4 regions of the Erythrobacter sp. S227 genome follow, and region 2 is predicted to be linked to each of the others. Evidence: predicted binding sites of a transcription regulator. Region 2 holds the regulator's gene; each other region holds the start of a gene.
The links. Region 2 encodes LexA, which represses DNA repair genes until DNA is damaged. Its sites were predicted from a motif close to GTTCCNCNCTTGTTCT; they were not measured.
Positions count from the first base shown of each region.

Region 1: the regulator LexA is predicted to act here: its motif matches at 5,530-5,545, upstream of AC0V6Q_RS03540 (putative DNA modification/repair radical SAM protein).
Region 3: the regulator LexA is predicted to act here: its motif matches at 5,698-5,713, upstream of AC0V6Q_RS01340 (DNA recombination protein RmuC).
Region 4: the regulator LexA is predicted to act here: its motif matches at 6,038-6,053, upstream of AC0V6Q_RS03520 (ImuA family protein).

Region 1 is NZ_CP200280.1:752,054-759,361, reverse strand. It holds gene AC0V6Q_RS03550 (error-prone DNA polymerase) at 1-2,830, opposite strand, end outside; gene AC0V6Q_RS03545 (UdgX family uracil-DNA binding protein) at 2,832-4,277, opposite strand; gene AC0V6Q_RS03540 (putative DNA modification/repair radical SAM protein) at 4,277-5,527, opposite strand; gene AC0V6Q_RS03535 (phosphoribosyl-AMP cyclohydrolase) at 5,716-6,282, shown strand; gene AC0V6Q_RS03530 (PilZ domain-containing protein) at 6,421-6,756, opposite strand; gene AC0V6Q_RS03525 (Y-family DNA polymerase) at 6,819-7,308, opposite strand, start outside.
Region 2 is NZ_CP200280.1:980,029-987,336, reverse strand. It holds gene AC0V6Q_RS04670 (citrate synthase) at 1-616, opposite strand, end outside; gene gltX (glutamate--tRNA ligase) at 677-2,107, opposite strand; gene AC0V6Q_RS04660 (ComEC/Rec2 family competence protein) at 2,173-4,452, shown strand; gene lexA (transcriptional repressor LexA) at 4,499-5,197, opposite strand; gene AC0V6Q_RS04650 (molybdopterin molybdotransferase MoeA) at 5,399-6,607, opposite strand; gene moaC (cyclic pyranopterin monophosphate synthase MoaC) at 6,613-7,089, opposite strand; gene trpC (indole-3-glycerol phosphate synthase TrpC) at 7,283-7,308, opposite strand, start outside.
Region 3 is NZ_CP200280.1:299,271-306,578, reverse strand. It holds gene AC0V6Q_RS01370 (sensor histidine kinase) at 1-1,125, shown strand, start outside; gene AC0V6Q_RS01365 (HPr kinase/phosphorylase) at 1,146-1,574, shown strand; gene rapZ (RNase adapter RapZ) at 1,629-2,570, shown strand; gene AC0V6Q_RS01355 (PTS sugar transporter subunit IIA) at 2,679-3,125, shown strand; gene AC0V6Q_RS01350 (HPr family phosphocarrier protein) at 3,136-3,414, shown strand; gene AC0V6Q_RS01345 (TrmH family RNA methyltransferase) at 3,427-4,227, shown strand; gene AC0V6Q_RS01340 (DNA recombination protein RmuC) at 4,228-5,682, opposite strand; gene AC0V6Q_RS01335 (peptide deformylase) at 6,032-6,604, opposite strand; gene recR (recombination mediator RecR) at 6,686-7,282, opposite strand.
Region 4 is NZ_CP200280.1:743,995-751,302, forward strand. It holds gene prsR (PEP-CTERM-box response regulator transcription factor) at 1-742, shown strand, start outside; gene AC0V6Q_RS03500 (tetratricopeptide repeat protein) at 735-2,210, shown strand; gene AC0V6Q_RS03505 (bile acid:sodium symporter family protein) at 2,286-3,254, shown strand; gene panB (3-methyl-2-oxobutanoate hydroxymethyltransferase) at 3,244-4,116, opposite strand; gene AC0V6Q_RS03515 (sodium-dependent transporter) at 4,565-5,977, shown strand; gene AC0V6Q_RS03520 (ImuA family protein) at 6,089-6,973, shown strand; gene AC0V6Q_RS03525 (Y-family DNA polymerase) at 6,915-7,308, shown strand, end outside.

The DNA of each region.
Region 1 (7,308 bases), 230 kb from region 2:
TCCGCGCATCCCACAAGGCCTGACGGCGGGAAAGGTTCAGCGAGGTGAAGGCATCGGCGCTCGCAAGCCGCTCGATATGCGCAGGAGACAACCCTGCCCGCTCACGCAGTTCAGCCACGTCGCGATAAGCGCCGTTCTCCGCGCGCTCTGCGACCAATTGCGCGGCCACATGTTCGTGCAAGCCGTCAATCTGGCGGAGCCCCAAGCGAAGGGCGATGTGGCGGTCCAAACGCCGGGTTTGCGCATCCCTCGCCTCGGCAATCTCCTCCAAAGTGCAGTCCCACTGACTGCAATTCACATCCGCTGGCAGCACTTCGACCCCATGCTCCCTTGCATCGCGCACGATCTGTGCAGGCGCATAGAACCCCATGGGTTGTGAGTTCAAAAGTGCCGCCGCAAACGCCGCCGGGAAGTGGCATTTGAGCCAGCTTGAAACATAGACCAGATGCGCGAAGCTTGCCGCGTGGCTCTCGGGAAAGCCGTATTCGCCAAAGCCCCTGATCTGGTTGAAACACCGCTCTGCAAATTCGGGGTCATAGCCGCGCTTCACCATGCGCCCGACCATCATGTCTTGCAGCTCATCAACCATCCCGCGCGACCGGAAAGTCGCCATGGCTTTGCGCAAACGATTGGCTTCAAGCGAAGAGAATTTGGCCGCATCCAGAGCGATCTTCATCGCTTGCTCCTGGAAAATGGGCACACCCAAAGTGCGCTCTAGAATGCTGGAGAGTTCATCGGGGGGACCGTGGGCAGGCGATGGCTTGGGGATCACCACTTGCTCGGCCCCGCGCCGGCGTTTGAGGTAAGGGTGCACCATATCGCCTTGGATCGGTCCGGGACGAACAATCGCGACCTGAATGACAAGATCATAAAACTCGCGCGGGCGAAGGCGTGGGAGCATGTTCATCTGCGCGCGGCTTTCGACTTGGAAAACACCCAGCGAATCCCCCTTTCGCAGCATCGCATAGGTTTCCGGGTCCTCGCGCGGGACGCTCGCAAGCGTCAAAGTGCGGTCATGGTGCGCTTCAAGCAAGTCGAGGCATTTCTTGATGCAGGTCAGCATCCCCAGAGCCAGCACATCGACTTTGAGGATACCCAGCGCCTCGATATCGTCCTTGTCCCACTCGATGAAACTGCGCTCGGGCATAGCGCCATTGCCGATCGGCACGGTCTCGGTCAGCGGCCCGTCCGTGAGGATAAACCCGCCCACGTGCTGGCTGAGATGGCGCGGCATTCCGATCATCTGCTCGGTCAGCGCCAGCACGCGTTTCAAATGCGGGTCGGTCACATCCAGACCGCTTTCGCCTGCGTGTTTCTCGCTTATCTCGCGGCCCCATGATCCCCAGACGCTTTTGGCAAGGCGCGAAGTCACATCCTCGGACAATCCCATCGCCTTACCCACTTCGCGGATCGCCATGCGCGGGCGGTAGTGGATGACCGTTGCCGTCAGCCCAGCGCGCGCGCGGCCGTATTTCTTGTAGATATACTGGATCACCTCCTCGCGCCGCTCATGCTCGAAGTCGACGTCGATATCGGGCGGCTCCTTGCGCTCTTCGGAGATGAAACGGTCGAAGAGCAGCTGGTGCTTGGCGGGGTCCACGCTGGTGATTTCGAGACAATAGCACACAGCAGAGTTCGCAGCAGAGCCCCTGCCCTGACACAGGATCGGCGGGTCGACGCTGCGGGCGAAATCGACGATGTCCTTGATGGTGAGGAAGTAGCGCGCAAGATCGAGCTTGGCGATGAGCGCGAGCTCGCGTTCGAGCGTGTCGTGGACGCTGTCAGGCACGCCTTCCGGATAGCGTCGCTCGGCGCCCGCCCATGTTTCCACCTCGAGATATTCCTGCGGCGCCATGCCGTCAGGGTAGATTTCCTCGGGGTATTCGTAAGCGAGTTCGTCGAGCGAAAAGTCGCAATTGTCCGCGACTGCGCGCGCGGCCTTGATCGCATGGGGCCAGCGGTCGAACAGGCGCAGCATCTGCTCGGGCGATTTCAGGTGCCGCTCGGCATTGGCGTGGAGCAGATGGCCTGCCTCTGCCACGGTGGTCTTGTGCGCAATCGCCGTCATGACATCCTGCAAAGGGCGGCGCGAGGGCGCGTGGTAGTGGACATCATTGGTGGCGAGGAGTGTGAGGTCGTTCTCGCGGGCGAGCCTATCCAACTGGTCAATCCGTGCGACATCATCGCCGCGGTAGAGATAGCTTGCCGCAAGGTGGCGCAAGGTCGGGAGTTGCTCGGTCAGATAGGGGAGCAGTTTGGGGAAAGGCGCGGTGAGCGGCATCCTTCCGACCTCTTCACCATCGGGTCGAAGCGGCACCACATTGCTCTCGACCTCTATGGTGAACTCTGCACCCAAATCACCCGGCGGAATAAGGATCAGCTGCACACCCTCGCTGTGTTCAGCCAGCATCGCCAAGCTGATCTCGCACACGCCCTTTTCCTGCCATTCGCCGGTGAGTGTTTGCATCCGCCCCTGGCTGATCAGGCGCGAGAGGCGGCCATAGGCTTTGCGGTCCTTCGGGTAGGCGAGGAAGGCGAGCCCCTCGACCGTTTCGATGCGGGTGCCGATAACCGGGCGCAGCTTGAGGGTCTTGGCCTCGGTATGGAGCCGCACCACGCCTGCAAAGCTGTTCGCATCGGCCAGCCCCAACGCGTCATAGCCGAGCATCCGCGCAGTCATCGCAAGGTCCACCGCATCAGACGCGCCGCGAAGGAAAGAGAAACAGCTCACCAGCCCCAGCTCCACAAAGGGCGCAGGTTGCGGCGGGTCGATCAGGTCGGGATCAAGCTCCAACGTGCGTTTGTCAGGGGTGAGCGGGGCCTCGGGCATGTCACGAGGTGACCTCGAGCAAACGCCCCCTCACCGCCGCTAAGTCTCGCGCGAAAAGCTCTTCTTGTACCGCCCTCGCCTCACCATCGAGACGCAGGAGATAGGACGGGTGCGCGGTGATCCACAGCTCGCTGCCATCCTCCAATGGCACCGGCGCCCCGCGTTCTTTAGCAAGGCTCACCGTGCGGCCAAGCATCGCTCTTGCAGCGCTTGCGCCAAGAGCCAGCACCACGCGCGGGGCCACCACTGTGCGCTCTGCCTCAAGCCAGAAGCGGCAGGTGTCGATTTCTTTCGCTTGCGGGGTCTGGTGGATGCGGCGTTTGCCGCGGCTCACAAACTTGAAGTGCTTGACCGCATTGGTGACATAAGCGCTCGCCCGGTCAATCCCGGCCTTGGCGAGGTACACGTCGAGCAACTGTCCGGCGGGGCCAACAAAAGGCCGTCCTGCTAGATCCTCCTGATCGCCTGGCTGTTCGCCTACGATCATCAGGGGAGCGCCAACAGCCCCTTCCCCCATAACGCTGCGAGTTCCGCATTCGGCTATAGGGCAATCGCGGCAGGCGTTGATCCCCTCAGCAATCGCCTCCAGGCTTGAAGGCATTTCGCGCACCTCGCGGCTCCCTTGCGCCACCATGCCCGCCTCGCGCGCCTGAGCGCCTGCAATAAGCTCAGGGATAAGCTCTGCCTCGGGCATATTCTTCCAGTATTTCTTCGGCATCTCCGACAGCATCGCGCCGATTTTCAACCGCGCCGGGTTGAAGGTTGAGGCGTAATAGGACTTCCATAGAGCCTCCACCGGATCGCCCGCTGGCGCATCCTCGCGCCGTGCCGGAGGGCCTTCGCGCATGGTCTTGCCGTCCCAATGGATGCTTCCGCGCGGGGTCAGGATCGACCAGTTCATATTGGCAAAGCGGCGCATGAAAAAGCCCGCCTCGCGCCGCACGATATGGTGGTCAGGTTCAAACCAGGCGACGTAGTGCTCGCCCTCTTCACTTGTAACCTCGCGGAAGCGGACGAAGGCGTGCATCTTATGAGCATCGCGGCGCACTTCCTTGTCGAGTTCCTCGATCCGGCGCACGTCTGTGTCAGCGCTGTCCTGCATCATACCGGGCTGCGATTGGAGCCGCCACAACACGCGATAGAGCAGGCTGAAGCGCTCAGGATCAGAGTGGACCGAGGCATTGCGGGCAAGACGCATGAAACGCTTGGAAGCGCGCACTTCGCACGCATCGGCATCGGGCACAGGCAGGCGTTTCTCACCCCGAGAAGGCCCTTCAAAAGCGAAGAGGTCGCCCGTGCCCCCCGGCTCGGCCCAGCTCACACGGTCAGGGGGCACATCGCATTGGATCAGCTGCCGCGCACGCTCGCGCCAGAAGGCGAAGTCATCGGGGCGCGGCAGGTGGACGACATAGTGCGCACCGAGGGAGACGTGCTGGAGGGCGGTCATCAAAACAGCTCCAACTGCTCTTGCTTGGGCGCGAGCATTGAGCGCAAATCCCCCCGGTCAGTAAGCTGCGTTGGTCGCCAGTCAGCCGCCACCAGAAAGGGGCGCACTTTGGCGATGGATTGGGTGAGCCTGCCAACATCCTCAAGCCGCAAACGCCTGTAACGCCGCGCTTTGAGGATACGCCCCACCGCCGTCGTCCCCAGCCCCGGTACGCGCAGCAACTGCTCTTTCGACGCGCGATTCACATCGACCGGGAATTGCCCGCGAAACTTCAAAGCCCAGGCAAGCTTGGGATCAATGTCGAGCGGGAGGTTCCCGTCCTTCTCGGTCGCATCAGCCACGTCATTTGCGCCAAAACCATAAAAGCGAATAAGCCAATCCGACTGATACAAACGGTGCTCGCGCATCAGCGGAGGGCGTTTTAACGGCAGCACCGCGCTCGCATCAGGGATCGGTGAAAAAGCGCTGTAATAGACGCGGCGAAGGCCGAAATTGCCGTAGAGACCCGCCGCCCGCCCAACAATGGCTGCATCATTGGCGTCATCCGCGCCCACAATCATCTGCGTCGATTGGCCGGCGGGCGCAAAGCGCGGTGCATGGCGAAAACGCTTTCGTTCGTCCTTCGCCTGAATGATGCGGCTCTTGGTCTTCGCCAGAGCGCCCTCAATCTCCGCCTCATCCTTATCGGGCGCAAGCTTCGTCAGCCCTGCCTTCGTCGGCAATTCCACATTGATTGATACACGGTCGGCATAAAGCCCCGCCTGCTCGATCAGTTCAGGATCAGCCTCCGGAATGGTTTTCAAATGAATATAGCCGCGAAAATCATATTCCTCACGAAGGATGCGCGCTGTCTCCATCAACTGCTCCATCGTGTGATTGGAGCTTTTGATGATGCCGGAGGAGAGGAACAGCCCCTCGATATAATTGCGCTTGTAGAAATTGATCGTGAGGTCGGCGACTTCCTGCGGCGTGAACTTCGCGCGCGGCGTGTTCGAGCTCTTCCGGTTGATGCAGTAGTGACAATCGAAGATGCAGTGATTGGTCAGCAAAACCTTCAACAGCGAGATACACCGGCCATCGGGCGCATAGGCATGGCAAATGCCCATCCCCTCGGTCGAACCCACGCCTTTCCCGCCCAGCGAATTCTTCTTCGCCGTCCCCGACGACGCGCAAGAGGCATCGTATTTCGCCGCATCGGCGAGGATTTCGAGGCGTTCGCGCAAGGATTTCTGAGGCGATCTTTGAATCATATGTTCTGTATATGTTCTTTTCCTCATTCCAACAAATGCAAAGTGTGCAACCACCCCTCCCCCCTGATGTAGGCCATCCAGCCTACTCCCACCGGTCTAAGCTTGCCGGGGAATTTCGCAGCCCGGAATGTTGCAATAGACAGCACTCAAGATTTCGAGACGGGCAATGAGGGCCCAAGGAGAATATAATGAAGAAGATTGCTTACATTGGTTTCATTGGCGCAGGTTCACTTGCACTTGCTGCATGTGGCGGCGACGATGCGGCAACCGCTGCGACCGAGAGCGCGAACCCGATCACCGCAGCTGAAGTTGAAGCGGCTCAGAAAGCCTGGGGCGAAGGCATCGTCGCTATCGGCAAAACCTTCACCGAAGAAGGCGATTACAGCGCGCGTGCATCAGAGCACATCGCGACCCATTACGCTTACGGTGCAGAAACCATCCTGTTCAAGCCGACCCTGGCTGCAGAAGATCAATTCCGTGAAACGGCCGAAGAAGCTCTGAGCTACTTTGTCGGCAAGGAAGGCACTGAAGATGGCGGTTTTGCGATTGCGCCTTACACCGATGTGCGCTGGGAGAATAACGGCACCGTCATTTCCGAAAGCGGCGATATGGCGGTTGCGATGGGCAACTACTTCTTCACCGGCACGGACGGCAGCGAAACCAAGGTTGAGTATTCATTCGCTTATGAACGCGGCGAAGACGGTGAGCTTGATATCGTGCTTCACCACAGCTCGCTGCCTTTCAGCGCAAGCTAAAAGACAACCCGATCCGCGAGGAGAGGTGCAGCTTTAACAGCTGCAAACGAAAGGGGCCGGATGTTCCTCCCGGCCCCTTTTTCGTGCGTTTTGCAGATGTGATTCCGGACCGCCGACGCGCCGAGTCTGTAGGGGCGCCTAGACGCGGTGCATGCGCTGCTGTTCGTAGAAACTTGCGTTCTCGATGCTTTTGCAAAGGTGATCCAGGACCGCGATGTGCATGTTGCTTTCAAAGGCGACCCCGGCAAATTTGCCGTCTACCCACACGACCTTGCCCAACGGGGCATTGATACCGTTCAGGCGAATGGTGACACGGTCACCTACGCTGGCAAAGCCAGAGCTTGCTTTGAGCTTGCAGCCACCTTCGGAGATATCCAGCATATCGGCAAAGATCGCGCGCGATTGCACACGGCCCTTCACCATAAGTTGGATGTGGCGTCGATCAGATCCGCGATTTGCTTGTTGAGTAGCCATAAGCGGATCATCGCAGAAATACGTAAACAAAGGATAACCATGCCTTCATGATTGACATCCCTTTACACATCAATGCCGTGGAGGAACCAATCCGGAGTGCCGCCACGGCCATCACCGGCGATCCCTGAACGGTATATCCAATAGCGCGCGCCCTGCTCGTCCTCGATACGGTAATAATCGCGCAGGCGTGTGGAAGATCGCTCGCGCCACCACTCAGGCGCAATGCGTTCCGGCCCTTCAACGCGGGCGACTTCGTGCACGCGTGAGCGCCATCTGAAACGTTGCGGATAGCCATCGGGTGAGGCGTAAAGCACCGCGATTTTCTCTGCGCGATCGAGCAGTTTCAGCGGGCGTTTGCGGGGAATTATGAGCGTAGAAGGAGCACAAACTGGCGCAAGCGCAGGCTGCCAGATGTGGCTGCGTTCAGGCAGGTGGCTGGCATGGGCAACCGGGCGGCGCACCGCATTAGGGCCAAGGCGCACACTCAACCGGTCGATACACGCAGACAGCGAAGTGCCATGACGGGCCGCGGCTTCCTCGACATCGCTTTGG
Region 2 (7,308 bases):
GAACACCAAAGGTCATCCGCAGGAAGTTGCCGGTGTAAGACAGCGAGTTATCGGGATAAAGGAACGGCTGCCCAACCGAATATTTATATGCCATCGCCGCGATTGTCGGCATCTTTGCGATCAGGCGGTGCGAGGAAATCTTGCGGTGTTCAGGGTCCGAAATATCGGTGCTGTCATGGTAGAATGCTGACAAAGCGCCAACAACGCCGCACATGATAGCCATCGGGTGAGCGTCCCGGCGAAAGCCCTGAAGAAACGTCCTCAATTGCTCATGGAGCATAGTGTGACGGGTGATGGTGTCTTCAAACTCGGTGAGTTCACCAGCATTCGGCAGTTCGCCATTCAGCAGGAGATAGCTGACTTCCATAAAGCTGGAGTGTTCAGCCAATTGGCCAATCGGGTAACCGCGGTGGAGCAGAATGCCTTCCTGACCGTCGATATAGGTCAGCGCGCTTTCACAGCTTGCAGTTGACTTATAGCCAGGGTCGAAGGTGAACGCTCCGGTTGCGCCATAGAGCTTGCGAATGTCGATTACGTCGGGTCCGGTGCTGCCTTCGAGCACGGGAAATTCGTGTGTCTTACCGCCAAGTTCGAGCTTCGCTTGCTTGTCAGCCACCATGTGTCTCCTAATCAATCTTTCCTAGATCCTTGTTAGCCCTGCTTCTTACTCAACTTCCTAGGAAGCCTGCGCGTCGATGCGAGCCAAGGATTCATCCCGTCCCAAGAGGACCAGTACGTCAAAAATTCCGGGCGAGGTTGTCGTCCCGGTGAGGGCAGCGCGCATTGGCTGCGCCAGCTTGCCGAAGCCCAGATCCAGTTCCTCTGCAAGCGCTTTCGTAGTGGCTTCGAGAGCCTCCATTGTCCAGTCATTTTCGGCTGATAATGCGTTGGAAATGGAACTAAGCCGCGCGCGGCCGTCATCGTCCAGCAATTTGGCGGCCTTTTCGGTCATTTCGAGCGGCCGTTTTGCAAAGAGAAAGCCCGCGCCTTCAGCCAGTTCGTCGAGGTTCTTCGCACGGGTTTTCAAGACCGGCATCGCCTTGGTCAATAGCTCGATATCCACATCGCCATCAATGCGCTGCGCAACAAGCGGTGCAAGCTTTGCATCGTCTGCTTCGCGGATATAATGGCCGTTAAGGTTTTCCAGCTTTTTCAGGTCGAAGCGCGATGGGCTTTTGCCAACGCCAGACAGATCGAACAGCTCGATCGCTTCCTCGCGAGTGATTTCCTCGCGGTCGCCATGGCCCCAGCCAAGGCGCAGTAGATAATTAAAAAGGGCCTCAGGAAGGATGCCGAATTCGTCGCGGTATGTTTCCGCGCCCAATGCACCGTGACGCTTTGAAAGCTTGGCCCCGTCTGCACCGTGGATGAGCGGAACATGCGCATACACCGGATCAGGCCAACCACCCTCGATGGCGTCCATCGCGCGGTAAATCGGCAATTGGCGAAAGGCGTTGTTCAAATGATCATCGCCGCGGATCACATGGGTCACGCCCATGTCATGGTCATCAACCACAACCGCGAGCATATATGTCGGCGTGCCGTCTGCGCGAAGGATAATGTAATCGTCGAGCTCTTCGTTCTTGACCGAAACGCTGCCCTGAACGCGATCTTCGATGGTTGCCTCGCCGTCTTGAGGCGTCTTCAATCGCACCGTGTAAGATGCACCTTCGGGCGCCTCCAACGGATCACGGTCACGCCAGCGCCCGTCATAACGCATTGGTTGTTTATGGGCACGCTGCTCGGCGCGCATTGCCTCTAGCTCTTCAGGTGTCGCAAAGCATTTGTATGCATGGCCCGCCTCGAGCAGTTGGTGCGCAACCTCGGCATGACGTTCTGCGCGTTTGGACTGGAAAACCGGCTCGTCGTCATAGTCCAGGCCCAGCCAAGCGAGCCCGTCCAGAATGGCATCAATAGCTTCCTGGCTTGAGCGTTTCTTGTCGGTGTCCTCGATCCGGAGAAGCGCTTTACCCCCGTTGTGCCGGGCAAAAAGCCAATTGAACAACGCCGTTCGCGCGCCGCCGATATGCAGGAACCCCGTGGGCGAAGGGGCAAACCTGGTTACCACAGGCGCATTGTCCAAAGAATTTGACGCAGGGGCCGTCATAGAATTAAGCTTCCTATCCGTTTGGTGCAAAAGGAACGGTGCCTACCCCGGGGGGAAGCGAGCCGATGGCCGATGCGCCGATTATTCCGATGGGAGACAAACCCGCAGGCGATAGCGCCACTGCGGGAACGATCCCAGCCACGCCTCGAAAGGCTTTCGCTGGCCTGTGGCAAAGGGATGCTGGATTGTCCAGCATTTGGCGCGCCTTTGGCGGTGTGATTGCCGAGCGGGCAGAGCGTTTTCTTGCAGAAGCCGGCTTTGACCGGGCACCGTGGCTGGCGGTGGTTTTCGCCAGCGGCATACTCTTCTGGTTCTATCTGAAATCCCCGTGGCAATGGGCGAGCGCGATTGGCCTTGCGATCCTTCTTGCCCTGTTTGCCTTTGCCGCATGGCGCGACAATACGGGCCGCGATCATTTGCGCGGTGCGATCATAGCGTGCGCTCTGCTCTTCGCGGCCGGGATAAGCGTGATTTGGATGCGTTCGGAATTTGTCGGCGCAAGGGCAATCGAGCGCCCGAAAGTTGAACGCGTGCAGGGGTACATCCTTTCGCGCGATGATCAGCCCGCACAAGATCGCATCCGCCTCACAATGGCTGTACGCGATGCTGAAAGCGGCGAAAGCCGAAAAATCCGAGTCAATATCCCTTCCGCCACCATGGTTCAGACCGGCGCTGGCACCGGACTTACGAGCGATGATAGCGGGTTGGTCGAGGGGGCAGTTGTGCGAATGCGGGTGCGATTGATGCCGCCTGCAAGCCCGATGCTGCCCGGCGCATATGACTTTGCAAGAGCCGCTTGGTTCAAGGGGTTGGCTGCGTCGGGAAGCGTTATTGGCGACATCGCAATTGTGACACCTGCCGAAGCTTCGGGAATGATCCCGCGCGCGCAAAGGGCTTTATCAGCGCACGTGCGAACGCGGGTCGATGGCTCTGCCGGGCACATCGCCGCAGCATTTGCCAGCGGAGACCGGGGCGCCATCGGTGAGGAAGACCGCGAGGCGATGCGCGATGCAGGGCTCACCCATCTGCTTGCGATTAGCGGTTTGCATGTCAGCGCCGTGATTGGTGCAGCCTATCTTGTCACGCTCAAGCTGCTTGCCCTTTTTCCAGCGCTTGCGATTCGCGTGCGTTTGCCGGTGATTGCTGCGGGCGTCGGAGCACTGGCGGGCATTGCCTACACGCTTTTGACAGGGGCGCAGGTCCCGACCGTTCGTGCGTGCGCTGCTGCTATGCTGGTTCTTGTTGCGCTTGCCAGCGGACGAGACGCTTTGTCGCTGCGCATGGTGGCAGTGGCAGCGATATTCGTGCTTCTTCTCTGGCCCGAAAGCGTGATCGGGCCCAGCTTCCAGATGAGCTTTTCAGCGGTCCTTGCCATTGTCGCCCTGCATTCGAGCGCGCCTGTTCGCGCGTTTCTTGCAGCCCGTGAGGAGAGCAGCTTTGCCCGGTTGGGGCGCGGGACTGCGATGCTGTTCCTGACGGGGCTCGTGATCGAGATTGCTCTTATGCCGATCGTCCTGTTCCACTTTCACCGCGCCGGGGTCTACGGCGCTTTTGCGAATGTGCTGGCGATCCCGTTGGTTACGTTCGTGTCGATGCCGCTAATCGCCTTGGGCCTTGTGTTCGACATTATAGGTCTTGGCGCACCGTTTTGGTGGTTGACCGAGAAGTCGCTCGATCTTCTTCTGGCAATTGCCCATTTCACCTCGGCCCAGCCTGGCGCTGTAAAACTGATGCCCCAGATGAGCGGCCTCACCATAGCGCTTTTCACCGCAGGCGGGCTTTGGCTCGCGCTGTGGACGGGCAAAGCACGATTGCTTGGTTTTGTGCCCGCATTGATTGCCGCGATCATATTGCTGCTTACCCCCATTCCCGATGTTCTGATAGGAAGGGACGGGAGGCATGTCGGGCTTACGGTGACCGCGCCTGATGGAAGCCGAAGCCTTTTGTCCTTGCGCGATAGCCGGTCTTCATATTCGCGCGACAACCTGCTTGAGCTTGCCAGCGTGACATCAGAACCGATCCCGTTGGCGCAGTGGGATGGTGCGCGATGCTCGCCTGAATTTTGCACCATTGTCCTTGAGCGGGGAGGGCGCGATTGGTCGCTGCTCCTTGCCCGCAATCGGGAGCTAATCGAAGAACGCGCTCTTGCTGCTGCTTGCGAGCGTGCGGACATTGTGGTCGCTGACCGTTATCTGCCCCGGTCATGCAGCCCGCGATGGCTTAAAGCGGACCGAGGGTTCCTCGAGCAATCAGGCGGCCTTGCGATCGACCTTGAAGGCCAAACCATCACCAGCGTTGGCGAGAGCCAAGGCGAGCATGGTTGGTGGCTCGGTTCCCGGGATTGACGGGCGGGCCCAAACGCAAACGCGGGTCCCGCCCAAATCATGCCCGTCAGTGGTAGCGTCGCAGAAGCCCTGCAAGCTTGCCCTGAACCTCAACCTCGCCCGGACCATAGACCTGCGGGTCATAGCTCGCATTGGCAGGATCAAGGCGCACAAGGCTGCCGTCTTTGTGAAGGTATTTGAGCGTTGCTTCCTCGCCGTTCACAAGAGCCACCACGATCTCGCCATCGCGGGCCGTATTGGTCCGGCGCACAAGCGCAAAATCACCATCAAAGATGCCAGCCTCGATCATGGAATCGCCAGACACCTCAAGCGCATAATGCTCTCCCGGGCCAAGCAAGGCTGCAGGAACAGGAAGCGAGCTTTGCCCCTCTAGCGCCTCAATCGGAGCGCCAGCAGCGATCCGGCCGTGCAGAGGGATCTCTATCACGTCATTGGCAGGCTCTGGCGCTGCTTTGGGAGCAGACGCAGCAGCCGCAACCACCCGGTCATTCGCCGCAACAGCAGGAGCGCTGCGCGGGATGGGGGTGGAATCCTCGGGGTTCTTGATCACTTCCAGCGCGCGTGCCCTGTTGGGCAGACGCCGGATAAAGCCGCGTTCTTCAAGGGCAGAGATCAGGCGGTGAACGCCCGACTTGCTCTTTAAATCGAGCGCTTCTTTCATTTCTTCAAAACTGGGTGAAATGCCGGTTTCTTCCAGACGCTGCTGAATGAAACGGATCAGTTCGTGTTGCTTTGCCGTTAGCATGGGCAAACTCCATCAGCCGCACTCTACGTGCACCGGAACGATAGGGTCCCGAGGCACAGTGCCAAAGTTGCGCACCCCATAGAGGCACCGATCCGGAAAACGGAACAGGTGCGATACAGAACGCTAACCGTCCGACCATTATGGTGAACGAATGCGGAACGAATAGGCAACTTGATTCGCCAAGTCAAGCGTGTGCCTTGGTTAAACTCCCGCAAAACCGCCATTGTGGAGGAGATATACTTCCACATGCTCGCCTGACTGGACTGGGGGTGAATGGGCTGGCCGGCTGATAAGGCAATTGGCCATGGCCAAGGCTCCCAATGCGCTTGAATCCTGAGAGGACGCAAGACGTGCTATCCCGTCGTTCAGTATGCCACGCATGAACTCGTGGCGCGGACCAGTCGCAGGCAGCTCCTCACCCGCAACTAGTTGTATGGTCCCCGGGAGCGGATCAGGGGCTCCCAAAGAGGCGCGCACCAGGGGAAGGGCGAAGAGGAAGGCGGTTACGAAGCTCGACACAGGGTTTCCCGGAAGCCCGAGGATGACTTGCTGGCCCCATTTGGTCTGGCGTGTGGCCACCATTAACGGCTTGCCCGGCTTGATCGCGACCTTCCAGAACTCGATTTCCGCGCCCCACTCTCGCAAGGCCTCTTGCACAAGATCATGGTCGCCAACCGATGCCCCGCCCGAGGTGATGACGATGTCATGCTCATCGGCCTGTTCCAGAGCTACCGCAAGCGCGGCGCGGTCGTCGGCGACGGGGCCGATTGGCTTTAGCGTTCCGACATAGGGGCTGAGCATTGCGGTAAGCATTATGCCATTGCTTGCCGGGATTTGATGGAGTGCACAGGGCCTTCCGGCAGGCACCAGTTCATCCCCGCTATCGAGCACTGCCACATGAGGCGCGCCCCCCACACGCAAAGAGTCCAAGCCCGCAGAGGCTGCCACGGCAATTGTCGCTGGAGTGACAGGAGCGCCTTTTTCGAGCACTACCTCTCCAGTTCCAAAGTCAAATCCTGAACGGCGGATGTGTTCGCTTGGCGCAGGCGTCGCTGTCGCAAATACCACCGCGCCGTCGACCCTGGCATTCTCTTGGATCAGCACCGCGTTCGCGCCTTCGGGCATATGCGCGCCGGTCGAGATGCGGGTGCACTGGCCGGGAACAAGCGTGCCATGAAATGGGGTTCCCGCCTTGCTTTCGCCCACTCTTTCCCAAGGGCCATCGCCAGAGACCGCGTAGCCATCCATTGCAGACAGATCGGCTGCAGGCTGTGTGCGCCGTGCTTTGTGGTTGCGCGCGAGCCATCGTTGGCAGGTGACGTTGGCAGCGATTTCCAAGCCGACGTTAAAGGCCTGTGTTGTCGGCGCTAGCGCGAGTAGCCGTTTCTGCGCTTCTTCGAGGGAGAGCATGGCACTCACAGCGCGTCCGCTTTCCAGGTGCCAGACTTGCCGCCGCGTTTTTCGATCAGGCGAACCTCGCCAATGACCATTCCTTTGTCGATTGCCTTGGCCATATCGTAAATGGTGAGGAGCGCTGTCGATACAGCCACCATCGCCTCCATCTCAACGCCGGTTTTGCCGGTCAGAGAGGCGCTGGCGTTGACGCGGATACCCGCTTCTTCAAAGGTGAAATCCACCGTGACCGCCTCAAGGCCCAGCGGATGGCACAGGGGGATAAGGTCGCCCGTTCGCTTGGCTGCCATAATTGCGGCCACGCGCGCTGTCCCTAACACGTCGCCTTTGGGGGCATCCCCTTGGCGGATCGCTTCAAGTGCGTCCCTGGACATGGTGATAAGCCCGCTTGCGATCGCCACGCGGTGCGTTTCGGCTTTGCCGCCCACATCGACCATATGCGCCGCGCCGTCCTCGGCAATATGCGTTAAGCGGCTCATTTTACTTCCTTTTCGGCACTTTTTGACACACTTGACACACTGTTCAAGAGCAAAAAACCAATTGATCAGTGATGCGCGTTTCAATCGCTTGGATCGATGAAAGAGGCGGCTGAATGGTCATTGCGCTCACCTGATGACATTTTTCGCAGTTGTAGGACAGTGCAGCATGGGGGAACCGGGCCTTGCCGATAGGCTATCCGTTCAAAAGCTCGGACGTTG
Region 3 (7,308 bases), 680 kb from region 2:
CCGGAATTCGTCGAACCCGAAGGGCAAACCGCGGACGCTTGGCCTGAATTGGTTCAGGCGCGCCAAGTGGGCTTTAGCCAGATTCGCCTCTATCGCTGGGTCGACGGGACGCCGGTTATCACCGCTGCTGCGCCGGTTGGCCTTAACGGCGCAACACTTCTCACCGTGCGCAATGCGGTGGACATCACCGAAAGCGTGCGCGCGGCGCGGACCGCGCTGATTACGGCGGTGTTGCTTGTGCTGGGCGCCTCGGCTGCGCTCTCGCTATACCTTGCGCGAACAATCGTCTCGCCCTTGCAGCTGCTTGCCGGATCAACCCAGCGCGTTCGCCTTGGCCGTGAACGCGACGTCGAAGTGCCCCGCCTGCCTGCGCGAAAAGACGAGATCGGACAGCTAGCCCGCTCGGTCTCCGATATGACCCTCGCCCTGCGCCAGAGGATCGATGCGGTTGACAGTTTTGCCGCCGATGTTGCCCACGAGATCAAGAACCCGCTTGCATCCTTGCGCAGCGCGATTGAATCGCTCCCCAAGGTTAAGGACAAAGAGACGCGCGAAAAGCTGGAGCAGATTGCCACGCACGATGTGCGCCGGATCGACCGGCTGGTCAGCGAGATTTCCGATGCGAGCCGGATCGATGCGGAAATGAGCCGCGCGACGCTTGAGAAGATCGATATGGCTGATCTCATCCGCGCCATCATCGGCAGCCGCGAAAACCGGGCGGAAAACCATGACCACCGGATCGAACTAACGACCAGAGGCTTCAAGGCCAATGTCATGGGAGTGGGCGCGCGGCTTGAGCGGGTGATCGAAAACTTGCTCGATAATGCCGTTTCCTTCGCCCCGCCCGACGCGCCCATCGAAGTAATGGTTGATAACGACGGCAATTGCGTCACCGTTACCGTGTGCGACACAGGGCCCGGCATACCCGAAGACGCGCGCGAAAAAGTGTTTCACCGCTTCCACTCCATCCGGCCAGAGGGCGAAGACTTTGGCAACCACTCCGGCCTTGGCCTCGCGATTGCCCGCACCATTGCACAGGCGCATGGCGGCTCGCTCGTTGCCGAAGCCCGCGAGGATGGTGCGCAGGGCGCATGCCTTCGTTTCCAACTGCCAGCGGCAGAGTAGCCTCAGGCAATGGCCCCCGCATGACCACGACCATCCTTTCAGCCAGCGCGGTTGCAATCGGCGATGTGGCTCTTGCAATCGAGGGGCCCCCGGGCAGCGGCAAATCATCGCTTGCTCTTGCTCTTATCGACCGTGGCGCAAAGCTCATCGGAGATGACGCGGTCTCGCTCACCCAGGACAATGGCCGCCTTATTGCTGGCCCTCCCCCCAGTATCGAAGGTTTGATCGAGCTGCGCGGTATCGGGCTTTTCCCGATGACGGTGGCCCCGCCCTGCCCGCTGGCCCTGATCTTGTCACTGGGGGTCGAAGGGGAGCGGCTTCCGCAAAGCGTGTCGCAGCGGGATATTTGCGGCCTGAAAATCCCGTGCCTGCCTTTTGAGCCAGGGACAATTGCACCTGCCATTCGCGCCGAAATGGCGCTCGAAAAGCACGGACTGCAATTCTCCTAAGCCGACAAATCGCTTCCCTTCTGGCGTCCAAAGCGCGAAAAGGGGCAACAGATTATGGACACCGCACCCCCCTCCCCTGACCCTAGACAGCGCCTCCTCCTCGTCACCGGACTTGCAGGCGCTGGCAAATCGACAGCGCTCGATGTGCTCGAAGATCTGGGGTGGGAGACCATCGACAATTTCCCCATCCGAATGCTCGAACGCCTCGTCGGTGAACCGGGAGAAACGGAACAGGATACATCGACCCCATCGCGGGCGCCGCTTGCCATCGGTTTCAACTCGCGCACGCGCGGCTTTGTCCCTGCAGAGATCATTTCGATCATCAAAACCATGGCGGCGCGCGATGATCTGGCGCTCACTTTCATGTTCATCGATTGCAAGACAAGCGAGCTGGAGCGTCGGTACAACGAAACCCGCCGCCGTCACCCGCTGGCGCAAGAACGCACCGTTCAGGACGCGATTGCCGCAGAACGCGAACTGCTCGAGCCGCTAAGGCGCTGGGCAGAAGTGGTAATCGACACAAGCGCATTGTCCGCAAATGAACTGCAAACCCAGGTGCGCGAGCTGTTTGGCCGGGAACACAAGGCCGAGCTGAGCCTCACCGTCTCCAGTTTCGGCTTTGCGCGCGGCATGCCGCCGCTTGCCGATCTGGTTTTCGACATGCGTTTTCTCGACAACCCGCATTGGATCGAAGGGTTGCGCGAGAAGACCGGCCTCGATGAAGAAGTCGGCACGCATATTCGCAAGGATCCCGCCTTTGACACTGTTTTTGAACAGATCCGTTCGCTCCTGCTGACCGTCCTGCCGCGCTATGCGGCGCAGGGGAAAGCCTATGTTCATGTCGCCTTTGGTTGTACCGGGGGGAGACATCGCTCCGTCTTTACCGCAGAGGGGATGGCGCAGGCCTTGCGCGAGGCAGGGTTTTCGCCCACTGTCCGGCATCGAAATCTGAAGTCGCGAGCGGCAGATACAATCGAGGGCGCCAATGAAAGTTAGCGCCAAGGTTTGGATTAAGAGTTTGCATCGAATGGTGGTGTTAGTGTTAGGCACAGACCCTCGCAGTTTTGAGCAGGTCACTGGGTACGGACGGACTGAATTCACGGTATGATCGGTTTGATTCTGGTAACGCATGGCCGCCTGGCGGACCAATTTGTCGAGGCAATGGAACACGTTGTGGGTGAACAATCCGCCGTGGAGACCGTCTGCATCGGCCCCAATGACGATATGGAACAACGCCGCGCCGAAATTGCTACTGCGATTGACGCTGTTGATGACGGAAGCGGGGTAATCATCCTTACCGATCTGTTCGGCGGCACACCGTCCAATCTGGCGATCTCGCTGCTTGATGCTGGCCGAGTCGAGGTGATCGCAGGGATCAATCTCCCGATGCTCATCCGTCTGGCCGGTGCGCGCAAGAATTTGAGCGTGGTAGAGGCGGTTGAGGCCGCGCAGGTCGCCGGGCGCAACTACATCACCGTCGCAAGCGAGCTTTTGGGCGCGGACAACGCACCGCAAGGCAAACCGGCACGCGCCGCGAGCGGCGGCAGTTAGGGACCGCGCGATGGGGGAAGTGCGTCAGACCGTCACGATCGTGAACAAGCGGGGCCTTCATGCCCGCGCCAGCGCCAAATTCGTTGGTGCCGTGGCCGCATTGCCTGATGGGGCGCAGGTCAAAGTCGCCAAAGGCGGGAACGAGGCCGCAGGCGGATCGATCCTTGGTTTGATGATGCTGGGCGCGGCCAAGGGCGACGAAATCGAGCTTATCGTCGATGGCGATGGTTGCGACGCGGTTCTGGCGGAGCTTGTCGCGCTGGTCGAAGACGGCTTTGGCGAAGACTGAGCACGCATCCTGATGCGCAAGCATATCTCCGGCTTTTCCAATCCCACGGTGAAATATCTGCGCAGTTTGCGCGAAAAGAAGCTGCGCAAACGTGCCGGCCAATTCCTGGTCGAGGGGCTGCGCCTGCTCGAAGATGCGCGGGTGAGCGGCTATGTGCCGCGCACTTTGGTCACGGCTGAAGGGCGCGATCCCCATCCGCTGATCGAGGGGCTGGAGCGCGAAATTGAGGCATCGGGCGGCGAGGTGATCACCACCACGCCAGACATTCTGTCCAAGATCACAGGCAAGTCAAACGCCCAGAGCGTCGTCGGCGTGTTCGATGAGTTCGACACTTCTTTGGATAAGATCGACCGCAGCGCCGCCAAAATCTGGCTGGTCGCACAGGACCTGCGCGATCCCGGCAATCTTGGGACCATGCTGCGCACCGGCGATGCGGTTGGTGCTGGCGGGCTGATCCTGATCGACGATTGCGCCGACCCGTTCAGCGCCGAAGCCGTGCGCGCAAGTATGGGCGCGGTGTTTACGCAAGGGTTAGCGAGAGCGCGCTGGGACGAGTTTATCCCGTGGCTGCGATCAGGCGCAGGCCAGCTTGTGGCGGCCAGCCTGCGCGACGCCGTGCCCTATCGCGGCGCGCCTTATCAATCGCCATGCTTTATCCTCGTAGGCAACGAATCCCAAGGGCTGCCCGAGGCTTACGAGATGGAATGCGACCTGCGGGTCACCATGCCGATGAAAGGCCGCGCGGATTCGTTGAATGCCGCCGTGGCTGGCGCGGTGCTGGCGTATGAGGTGCTGGCGGAGGTCGACGCGTAGCTACTCGGCCGCGTCCTGTTTGTCTTCGAGCATGAAGTTTTCTTCTTCATCGGCGGCTTTAGCATCCGCCGCATTATAACGCGGGGTGCTTTCCACCAGCGGGACTTCCTCGATCTCGCGCTTGCCGATCTCGACGCCTTTCTCGGCCAAGCGCTTGCCTGACGAGAGGACGTTGCGCTCAAAGCTGCCGACGAATTTGTTGTAATTGTTGACCGCAGTTTCGAGGCCCCCGCCAACGCGCTTGAGGTGCGAGGCCGCTGTTTCCAGGCGGCTGTAGAGTTCAGCGCCCATCCGGCCAATTTCCTGTGCTTCTTTTGCGAGACCATCCTGACGCCAGACCTGCGCCACCGTGCGCGCGATTGCGACAAGGTTGGTGGGCGTCGCCAACAGCACGCGCCGTTCAAATGCAAAGTCCCACAAAGTCGGATCGGCATCCAAAGCGGCGGTTACAAAATGCTCACCCGGAATGAACATAATGACGTAATCGGGCGCTTCTTCAAATTGGCTTTGATAGCTTTTCGCGCCCAAGGTCTGAACGTGATTGCGCATGGATTTCGCGTGTGCGTCCAACTCGCGTTTGCGCGTGTCGTCATCATCGGCCTCGAATGCGGCCTGATAGGCGTTGAGCGAGACTTTAGAATCGATCACCAGCTTCTTTTGGCCCGGCACATTGATGATCGCATCGGGGCGAAGCCGGCCCTCTTCGGTTTCAACCGAATGCTCCATCATAAAATCGGTATGCTCGGCCAGCCCGCATTGTTCGAGCAGGTTCTGCAGCGCCCTCTCCCCCCAGCGGCCCCGCGCTTTGGGAGCGTTGGTCAGCGAATTGCCAAGCCGCTGTGCCTCGCGCCGGACCTCTTCCTGCCCCTCGCGCATGGATTGGATGAGACCCTGCAATTGCCCAAAGGCATCGGTGCGCTTGGCCTCAAGTTCGGACACCTGCTTTTCGTAATTCGCGAGCTTTTCGCCCACGGGCGTGAGCAAAGCCTTGATCTTCGCCTCGCCCGTTTGCTCGGACTGTTTGAAGCGCTCTTCCGCTCGGCGCAGAAACGCTTCTTGGTTCTGGCGCAGGACTTCAGCGCCCGCAGCCTTGAACTGATTGGTCATTTCCTCACGAGCCTGACCCAGCAAACGTTTTTGCTCTTCAAACGCCTTTTCGCGTTCCTGCTTGCCGCTTTCTTCAGCAGCCAGACGCTGAGCCAATGCGGCGCGTTCCTCGTTTGCTTTTGCAAGCTCATCCGCCAATCCATCGGCGCGCCCAGCGCGTTCGGACATGGTCGCTAGATCAGTTGCGGCGCGGCGAAATTTTTCGTCCAGCGCCTTTGTTTCGCCCTCGCTGGCCGCAAGACGTTCTCGCAATTCGGTGACAGGCCGCGAGGCGAAAAAGTATGCGGCACCGCCCCCGAGAAGAAGGCCAACAACCAAAGATACGATGAGAAGAATCGGGTTTTCCATGCTTCTTTATAGCACGGAACAAATGCGGAACACTAGCGCTTTGTTGGATATCCCCAACTACTGTGCAGCTTTGGGCCTAGGCCAGTCTCTTACGGCACAAATCAGGAAAATAAGCGCACAGGTAGGCCAGATGTACCAGTCGCTGAAGCCGTTCGAATACTCTTCCCAAGCTTTGAAACCAAAATACGCTGCCATGAAGCAATACATCACGCACCAAATCTTGGATTGACGAGCAGTCGGCTCCTTCTTTGGCAAACCACGCGACCAAAACCAATATCCGAACACCAGCAGTCCAATAAGGACCAGGATCATAAAGCTACCGAAGATGTGTTCGGCGGGCCACATCTGGTTACGCCGCAGCCCTCAACTTCTTCAGCTTCTTCAGCATCATATTGCGCTTTAGCCGCGAGAGGTGGTCGATGAAGACGATGCCTTCGAGGTGGTCCATCTCGTGCTGGAGACAGGTCGCCATCATGCCGGTGAGGTGCTCTTTGTGGTGGTTGCCCTCAAGGTCCTGATACTCGACCGTGCAGGATGCCGGGCGATCGACGTCGGCGTAAATCTCGGGGAGTGAAAGACAGCCTTCCTGGAAGGTGCTCATTTCCTCGGTCTCGGGCGTGATCACCGGATTGATGAACACGCGCGGCTCTTTTTTCGTGGCAGGATGGGTGTGCTTGGTCCCGTCATGCTCGCACTCGACCGGCTCTGCATCCGGATCATCGGGCTGCAAGTCGATGACGAGCACGCGCTTGGGCACAGCGACCTGAATGGCGGCAAGGCCAATGCCGGGCGCGTCATACATCGTCTCGAACATGTCATCGACGAGCGTTTTGAGATCGTCGTTGAACTCTTCGGGTTTAACCGGTTCGGACACAAGTTTAAGCCGGGGGTCCGGCACTTCTATGATTTCACGGATAGCCATATGGGCAATTTAGTGCGCGTAAGCGTCAGCCGCAAGCGCAAGTGTTCGATCACCGTAATCGGCCATCCCATGGCGGGGATGTTAGCCCACAGGCCGCCGCGCCCTTAACGCTTGTGCCAAAGTGCCCTCGTCGAGGTAATCTAGCTCTCCGCCGACCGGCAGGCCATGGGCAAGCTGGGTGATGCGGACCTTGTGCTCCTCCAGCCGCTCGGCGAGGTAGTGCGCGGTGGTTTGCCCCTCTAGCGTCGCGTTCATGGCGAGGACCACTTCGTCCACTTCGCCGGTGGAAACGCGGTCCATCAGGGAGGCGATATTGAGGTCTTCGGGGCCGATGCCGTCGAGTGCGGACAGCTTTCCGCCCAGCACATGGTAGCGCCCTTGGAACAGGCGCGCCCGGTCCAACGCCCACACGTCGGCGACATCCTCAACCACGCAAAGCGCTTTCGCATCGCGGCGCACATCCGCGCAGATGCCGCAAGGGTTTACGGTGTCCACATTGCCGCAAGTGTCGCACTCGACCAGTGTTTGCGAAATCGCGTCCAGCGCCTCCAACAGGTCGGGCAAAGCACGCTCACGGTTTTTAACCAGCCACAGCACAGCCCGCCTTGCGCTGCGCGGGCCAAGACCCGGCAAACGCGCCAATGCAGCTGATAAAGCTTCGATCTCTTGCGATGCCATGTGGGGGGAGATAGGGCGCTTGGTTC
Region 4 (7,308 bases), 240 kb from region 2:
AGCTATCCCGGAAAACCTTCTGGAAAGCGAACTTTTCGGTCACGAAAAGGGCGCGTTTACTGGCGCTGTCAAAACGACCGAAGGCAAGATCGAAAGCGCCAATGGCGGTACGCTTTTCCTTGACGAGGTGGGCGATATTCCCCTGCCGCTTCAGGTGAAGCTGCTTCGTTTCCTGCAAGAACGCACGATTGAACGCATCGGTGGCCGAAAGACTATCGAGGTCGACACGCGCATCGTTTGCGCAACGCACCAGAACCTTGAAGGCATGATTGCGCAAGGGACTTTCCGCGAAGACCTGTTCTACCGCCTTGCAGAGATTGTGGTGCGCATTCCCGGCCTTGCAGAGCGGCACGGCGACGGGATCCTCCTTGCCAAAGCCTTTCTCAAACGGTTCGCAAAAGAGATGAACCCGGCGGTCACAGGCTTTGCTCCCGATGCGCTCAAAGCCATCGACGGGCATGATTGGCCGGGCAATGTTCGCGAGCTTGAAAACCGGGTGAAGCGCGCTGTCATTATGGCCGATGGCAAATTAGTCGGCGCAGGTGATCTCGATTTTGATGGCGATGATGAAGAGGACGAAGAGGTCCTGAACCTCAAATCCGCGCGCGAACAATCGGATCGCCGGGTTATCCGCCATGCGCTTGCCCGCAGTGAAGGCAATATCTCGAGCACGGCAAAGCTCCTCGGGATCAGCCGTCCAACCCTTTATGACCTGCTCAAGCAGTATGATCTCCATGTCTAAGCGCGCCCACATTATCTCGTTGCTGGCTTTGTTCAGCGTGGTGAGCGCCGGGTGCTCTGGTGAAACGCCACCGGTCGAAGCTGTGCAAATCAGCGGAAGCGAGGATTTCCTTGCCGTGGTAGAGGATGCTCGTCGATATGTACGTCAGGGCGATCTGGCGGCTGCCGGAAAGGCGTATGATGAGGCGCGCGAGATTGAGCCGGAAAACCCCGGATTGTGGGTCGACATTGCGCGGCTTCGCTTCCTCGGGGGTGAGAACCTCACTGCTATCGAAGCGGCGGATTATGCGCTTGAGTTGCAACCGAACTATGGACCTGCGCTTCTTTTGAGAGCGCAGATGGTGCGCGATGCCAATGGCATGGAAGAAGCCTTGCCGTGGTTCGAAGCAGCCAATTCAGCGGACCCTGCAAACCCAGAAGTGCTCGGCGAATATGCCGCCACACTGGGGGACCTTGGCCTTTATCGCGATATGCTGGCTGCGGTGCGCGATCTCACCGAATTTTCTCCAGACAATGAACAAGCTCTCTATCTTCAAGCGGTGCTTGCTGCGCGCGCGGACAATCCGGCGGTGGCGGCAAGGTTGCTAGAACGTAGTCGCTATCTTCAAAATGACGTGCCAGCGGCCAGAATGCTCGATGCGATCATCAATTTGCAGCAAGGCAATTACGACACTGCGGCGAACACGCTTGAGCTCCTTGCTGACGAGCAGCCTGCGAATATGCGCGTGATAGAGCTTCTGGTTAAAGCCTGGTGGCTCGGGGGCCGTGATGATCTGATTGCGCAGCGTTTTGGTGAAACAGCCAAACGGCCCGATGCCTCCTCATATCTCGTGATGCTGGTTGGCCGCGCGTTGGAGCGGTCGGGTGATCGTGTGGCGGCAATTCCTTTCATTGAGAGAGCCAATGCGCTTGGCAATGGTTCGAGCTTCGTCCTGACCAGTGAAGGCGATCTACCTGCGCCAACACGCCGTCTGCGCGGCCTTCTCGCCGCCGGTAATCTAAGCGAAGCACGCTCCGCTGCCGCAGGCGTGGTTCGCCAATTTCCGCAGTCCGGCGATGCCTATTCGCTCGCGGGCGATGTCGCGCTTGCAAACGGCCGGCCATTGGCCGCAATCGAAGCGTATCGAACATCAGCCAAAGTCCGCCGTTCCTGGCCGCTAACGCGCAAGCTTGTCGCTGCAATGCTTGAAGCGGGCGAGGGTGATGCTGCAAAAGCGCTCCTTTCAAGATATATCCAAGGTGACCCGCAAAACCTTGATGCTTTGATGGTGTTGGCACGGGTGAGCGCACAAGAGTCCGATTGGCTTCGCGTTGCCGTGCTGCTCGATACTGCGATTGCACAAGGGGCCGGGAGCGATCCGACCGCTTTGGTCTTAAGGGCAAAGGCAGCGCGCGAGCTTGGCAATGAGGAAGACGCGGCACAAGCCGATGCAATGTTCGCAGATCTTGTGATCAAACCCTTCCTGTAGATAGCAGCCGCCCCGAGCCGCCTCGAGCAGTGCCGTCTCGACAATCTGGTGATGAGCGGGCAGGGGCTTTGGCCAATGTTGTCCCGCTTCTCCATTCTTGCCGATCCGATGATCGTGGTCCTGCTTACCGCGACGCTTTTGGCGATTATTGTGCCAGCAGCGGGCGATGCACGCGGCGTCGCTCAGACCATCTCCAACATCGCGATTTTTCTCCTTTTCCTAGTGAACGGAATGCGCATTGCGCGCGGCGAAATTGGCAAGGGGCTGGCGAACTGGCGGTTTTTCTTGCCGCTTTTCGCGTGGGTCTTTGGCGTGATGCCGCTTATCGGCTTTGGCCTGTCGAGCGCTGCTTCAAATTTCCTTCCGCCGTTAGTGGCCCTTGGCTTCCTGTTCCTTGGCGCGCTGCCATCTACGATCCAGTCCGCTACCTCATACACCAGCCTCGCGGGTGGCAATGTAGCGCTGTCCGTCGTTGGCGCAGCGCTAATCAACATCGCCGGTGTGTTCATTACCGCACCGCTGTTTGCGCTTCTTGCGGGCAGTGAGGCAGCAGATATTGGCACCGAGACTATTCTTCGCATCGGCGTCATCCTGATCCTGCCCTTTATGATCGGCCAAGCGGTGCAGGGGTGGACGATTGACTGGCTAAAAGAGCGCAAGAGTGATGTCGCATGGCTCGACAGAGTCGTGATCGGCATCGCGGTTTATGTCGCTTTCTCAGGCGCGGTTGAGCAAGGGCTGGGTCAGATGTTCACTCTCCTTGGCTGGGTGGCCCTTATTGGTCTCATCATAGTCTACCTTATCGCGGCCTCAGGGGGCGCTTGGCTCACAGGCGGCCTGCTCAACATCACCCGAGAAGACCGGATCGCTTTTCTTTTCGCCGGCGCGCAAAAGAGCGTTGCTATCGGCGCGCCATTGGCCGCTATTTTGTTTGCGCCCGATGTCGCAGGCTTCGTGATCGCGCCGCTGCTCCTTTATCACCTGCTTCAGCTGATAATCGCAGCGCCACTCGCCAACATGCTCGCCAAAGAACCTACTTCTTAGGCTGGTACGTCTGTTCTGCCGTGGGGAAGGTTCGCTCGCGCACTTCCTCGGCATAGTGCGCCACCGTCTTCTCGATAACGCTGGCGATATCTTCGTATTTCTTCACAAAGCGCGGAACCCGCTCAAACATGCCGAGCATGTCTTCGGTCACGAGCACCTGTCCATCGCACTGAGCCGAAGCGCCAATACCGATGGTGGGACAAGACACGGCCTTGGTCGCCTTGATCGCAATGGGTTCAAGCACCCCTTCGAGCACGATCCCGAATGCGCCTGCCTGGTCGAGCGCAATCGCATCGTTCACAATCTTCTCTGCCTCTGCATCAGAACGCCCGCGCGCCATATATCCGCCAAGCACATTCACCGCCTGCGGGGTAAGGCCAACGTGACCCATGACAGGGATGCCGCGTTGATTGAGGAATTCGACGGTTTCGGCCATGGCCTCGCCGCCTTCAAGTTTTACCGCAGCCGCGCCCGTTTGTTTAAGCAGGTAAGCCGCGCTCTCAAACGCTTGTTCTTTGGACGCCTCGTAAGAACCAAACGGCATATCGACGATCACGACCGAGTGATAACTCCCGCGCACAACAGCCGCACCGTGATTGGCCATCATCTCCAATGTCACAGGGACAGTAGACGGCAGGCCGTAAATCACTTGCGCAAGGCTATCCCCCACCAGCAGCAGATCGCAATGCGCATCCAGAAGCTGCGCCTGACGCGCCGTGTATGCGGTCAGCATCACGAGCGGTTCTTGCGTCACACCATCTACTTTGCGCGCCCTGATCTTGGGCACGGTCAGCCGCTTCATTGGCTGAGGGGTGGGATTGGCTCGGCTGGTGCTCGTATCGAGCTGGAATGTTGTGGACATGGGGACTTCTTTAAAAGGGGACTTGGCAAAACGCAAAGCACTTGGAAACGGGCAAAATTGTGGTCAGCCATGGCGCGGCGGGGTGGGACTGCCCGATCCGCCTATTAGACACCACTGTCTCATAGGATGGTCACTGCTTTCCTACTTTATTCATAAATTCAGTACCTTGCTTGTTAACCCTATGAGACACTTTTGCGCTAGGAATTTGGCTATCTCCTGAAATTGCACGATGGCACAGCCAGTTTGACGAGGGATACTGATGTAGGAAAGCGCTCCCTCAAAGCGCGTGTCTGCTTGGAACTGGGTGTTAAAGGGCGGTTCAAGGCGGGCATCATACACGAAAACCGGCAAAGTGGCCCTTGGCCTCGCGTGCGAAACATTGCACAAAGGCCCGCATAAATGAGGGATAGCGCCAATAAAGGGCGCGCATAAAAGGAACTACCATAAGATGGCAGCAGCAGGTTCGGGCGCAAGAGCCGGTCACGAGAACTGGTCATCGCGCAGCGCGTTTATTCTTGCAGCCGTCGGATCAGCCGTCGGCCTTGGCAATATGTGGCGCTTTCCGGCTGAAGCGGGCGAAAATGGAGGAGGGGCCTTTGTCCTGTTCTACATTTTCTGCGTTTTGCTGATCGGCTTGCCGGTTCTTTTGTCAGAGGTCCTTATCGGCCGTCACGGTCAGGCCAACGCGCCTGAAAGTGTGCGCCGGGTGGCGCGCGATTCCAAAGCTTCCGAAGGGTGGAGCGTGCTCGCCTCGATGGGCGTTTTCGCAGCCTTCCTGATCCTCAGCTTTTACTGCGTCGTGGGCGGCTGGGTTGTTTATTACATCGGTGTGTTCGCCAGTGACCTGTTCCAGACCGGCCTGACCGGCGGGGCGTTTCAGGGGCGTGATCCGGAAGAGATCAAGGCGTTGATGCCGGGTCTGTTTGCTGATGGCACTTTGATGGCCGGGCTCAATCTTGGATTTCTTGGCGTCACCATGTTCTTTGTAGCGCGCGGCGTATCAAGCGGCATTGAATGGGTGGCGGTGTATTTGATGCCGCTGTTCTTCGTCCTTTTCCTTGCGATCACGATTTATGGCGCGTTCACCGGTAATTTTGCTGAGGCGGTCGCTTATCTGTTCACTTTCGACTTCTCGAAGTTGACGGGCGAAGTGATGCTGGCAGCGGTTGGTCAGGCCTTCTTCTCACTCTCATTGGGTGTGGCAGGCATGATGACATATGGCGCATATGCCAATCGTGACACCAATCTGGGTGAAACCTCCGGCATTATTGCAGGCGCGGATACAGCGGTTGCGCTGCTTGCTGGCTTGGCCATTTTTCCGATTGTATTTGCAGCAGGCCTTTCGACCAATGCAGGTCCAGGATTGATGTTTGAATCCCTTCCGATCGCATTCCAACAGATGCCATTTGGCTCAGCTATCGGTCTTGCGTTCTTCGTGATGATCTTCTTCGCAGCGCTTACAAGCTCGGTCTCTCTGCTCGAGGCTCCAACCGCTTATGTCTTCGAAAAGTTCAAGCTGGCGCGGCCTGTGGCGACTATCATTGTTGGTGCGGGCGCTGCGGTGCTGGGGATTTTGTCTGCGCTGTCGTTTAACGATCTGGCAGAGTTTTATCCGCTCGGTTTCATCCCGCTGTTTGCAGAGACCAATTTCTTCGACACGCTCGACGGGGTGACGGCTAAGCTGTTTATGCCCATCGGTGCGATTTTGACCTGTATCTTTGTCGGTTGGATCGCCGATGCGCGGCTGATCGACAAAGAGAACGGCCTTGATGGCGCTTTGCATAAGCTGTGGCGGGCGTTGGTGCGCTTTGTGTGCCCGATTGTTCTCGCCGTGATCCTGTTTGTGGGTCTGACCAGCTAGGGTCAGGTCCCTAGGGAAAAATAGGGAGGAGCGCGGGACTTGCGCTCCTCTGTTTTTTGTGGAACATAATAGGAACAAAGTGACTCTCTATGAGTCTCTTTCCATGTTCCTATGACCAAATCCGATCCTCTTTCCTGGCCTGAAGCGCCGCCCCTTGCGCACCTCTCGGGTGTGGATGTCGCCGCTCTGTCAAAACAGCGTGAGGCGCGCTGGCGTCCGGGGCTTACCGATCAACCGCTGCACAGCGAGATTTTTGCAAGCGCTCGTGATGCAAGCGGGGCGGGGCTCGCACTGGCTCTGGCGCGCGATGGCTTAAGCGTTTGCGAGGGGGGTCGGGAACAAGGTGCGCTGGCCGAAGCAGAGGACCGGCGGCAGATTTTGTGGGTGCAGGATAAACGCGCGGTCGAATTGAACGGGCGACCTTACATCCATGGCCTTCCCGAAGAATGGCGCGAACGGGTGATCTGTGTCGAGGCGGGCAGGCCCGAAGATGCTCTGTTTGCGCTGGAAGAGGGGCTGAAATGCCGGGACTTGGCCTGCGTGATCGGAGAGATCGCCGGAAATCCGCGCGCGCTCGATTTTACAGCGTCGCGCAGGCTTAGTCTGGCAGCAGAAAAGCATGGCGTGGCCTTGTGGCTGGTGCGGCTTGAGGCGCAGAGCGATTTGTCTTCGGCAAGGATGCGTTGGCGCGCGCGCCCTGCGGTTTCATCTGAGCCGAGATGGAATGCGAAGGGGCCAGGTGTGCCCACTTGGCAAGCGGAGCTTTTCCGGGCGCGCTCCCATGCGCCGGGGGAGTGGAAGCTGTCCTCCAACAGTGGGCGATTGTGCCTTTCCAAATCGCCCAAGCCACCCGCCAAAGAAACTGAACGCCCCCTAGAGCACACTCCAGATGTCCCTTTCAAATCCTCCAGAAAATCCCGGCATAAACCGGCGCATAATGGCAATCTGGTGCGCGCAACTTTCGGTCGATCGATGGCGGCTGTCTCAAGGGGATAGGGCGCGCGAGGCTGAGTTTGCGGGGGCTAGGGCGCAAGGGGATAAAGGCGAGAGTGAGGGGGAAGAAGAGCTTCCCACCGCTCTCATCACCGAAACCGCCCATGGTCCGCGCATTGATGCGGTGAATGCGGCGGGGCATGCGGCGGGCGCTCGCACAGGACAGATGCTGGCGGATGCACGCGCGCTTTACCCGGGGCTCAAGACCGCGCCGTCTGACCCTGCGGGCGACCTTGCCTTCCTCGAAAAACTTGCCCTTTGGGCCCAGCGTTGGGGACCGTGGAGCGCGCTTGACCCGCCCGATGGTGTGATCGTCGATGTGACGGCGGTCGCGCATT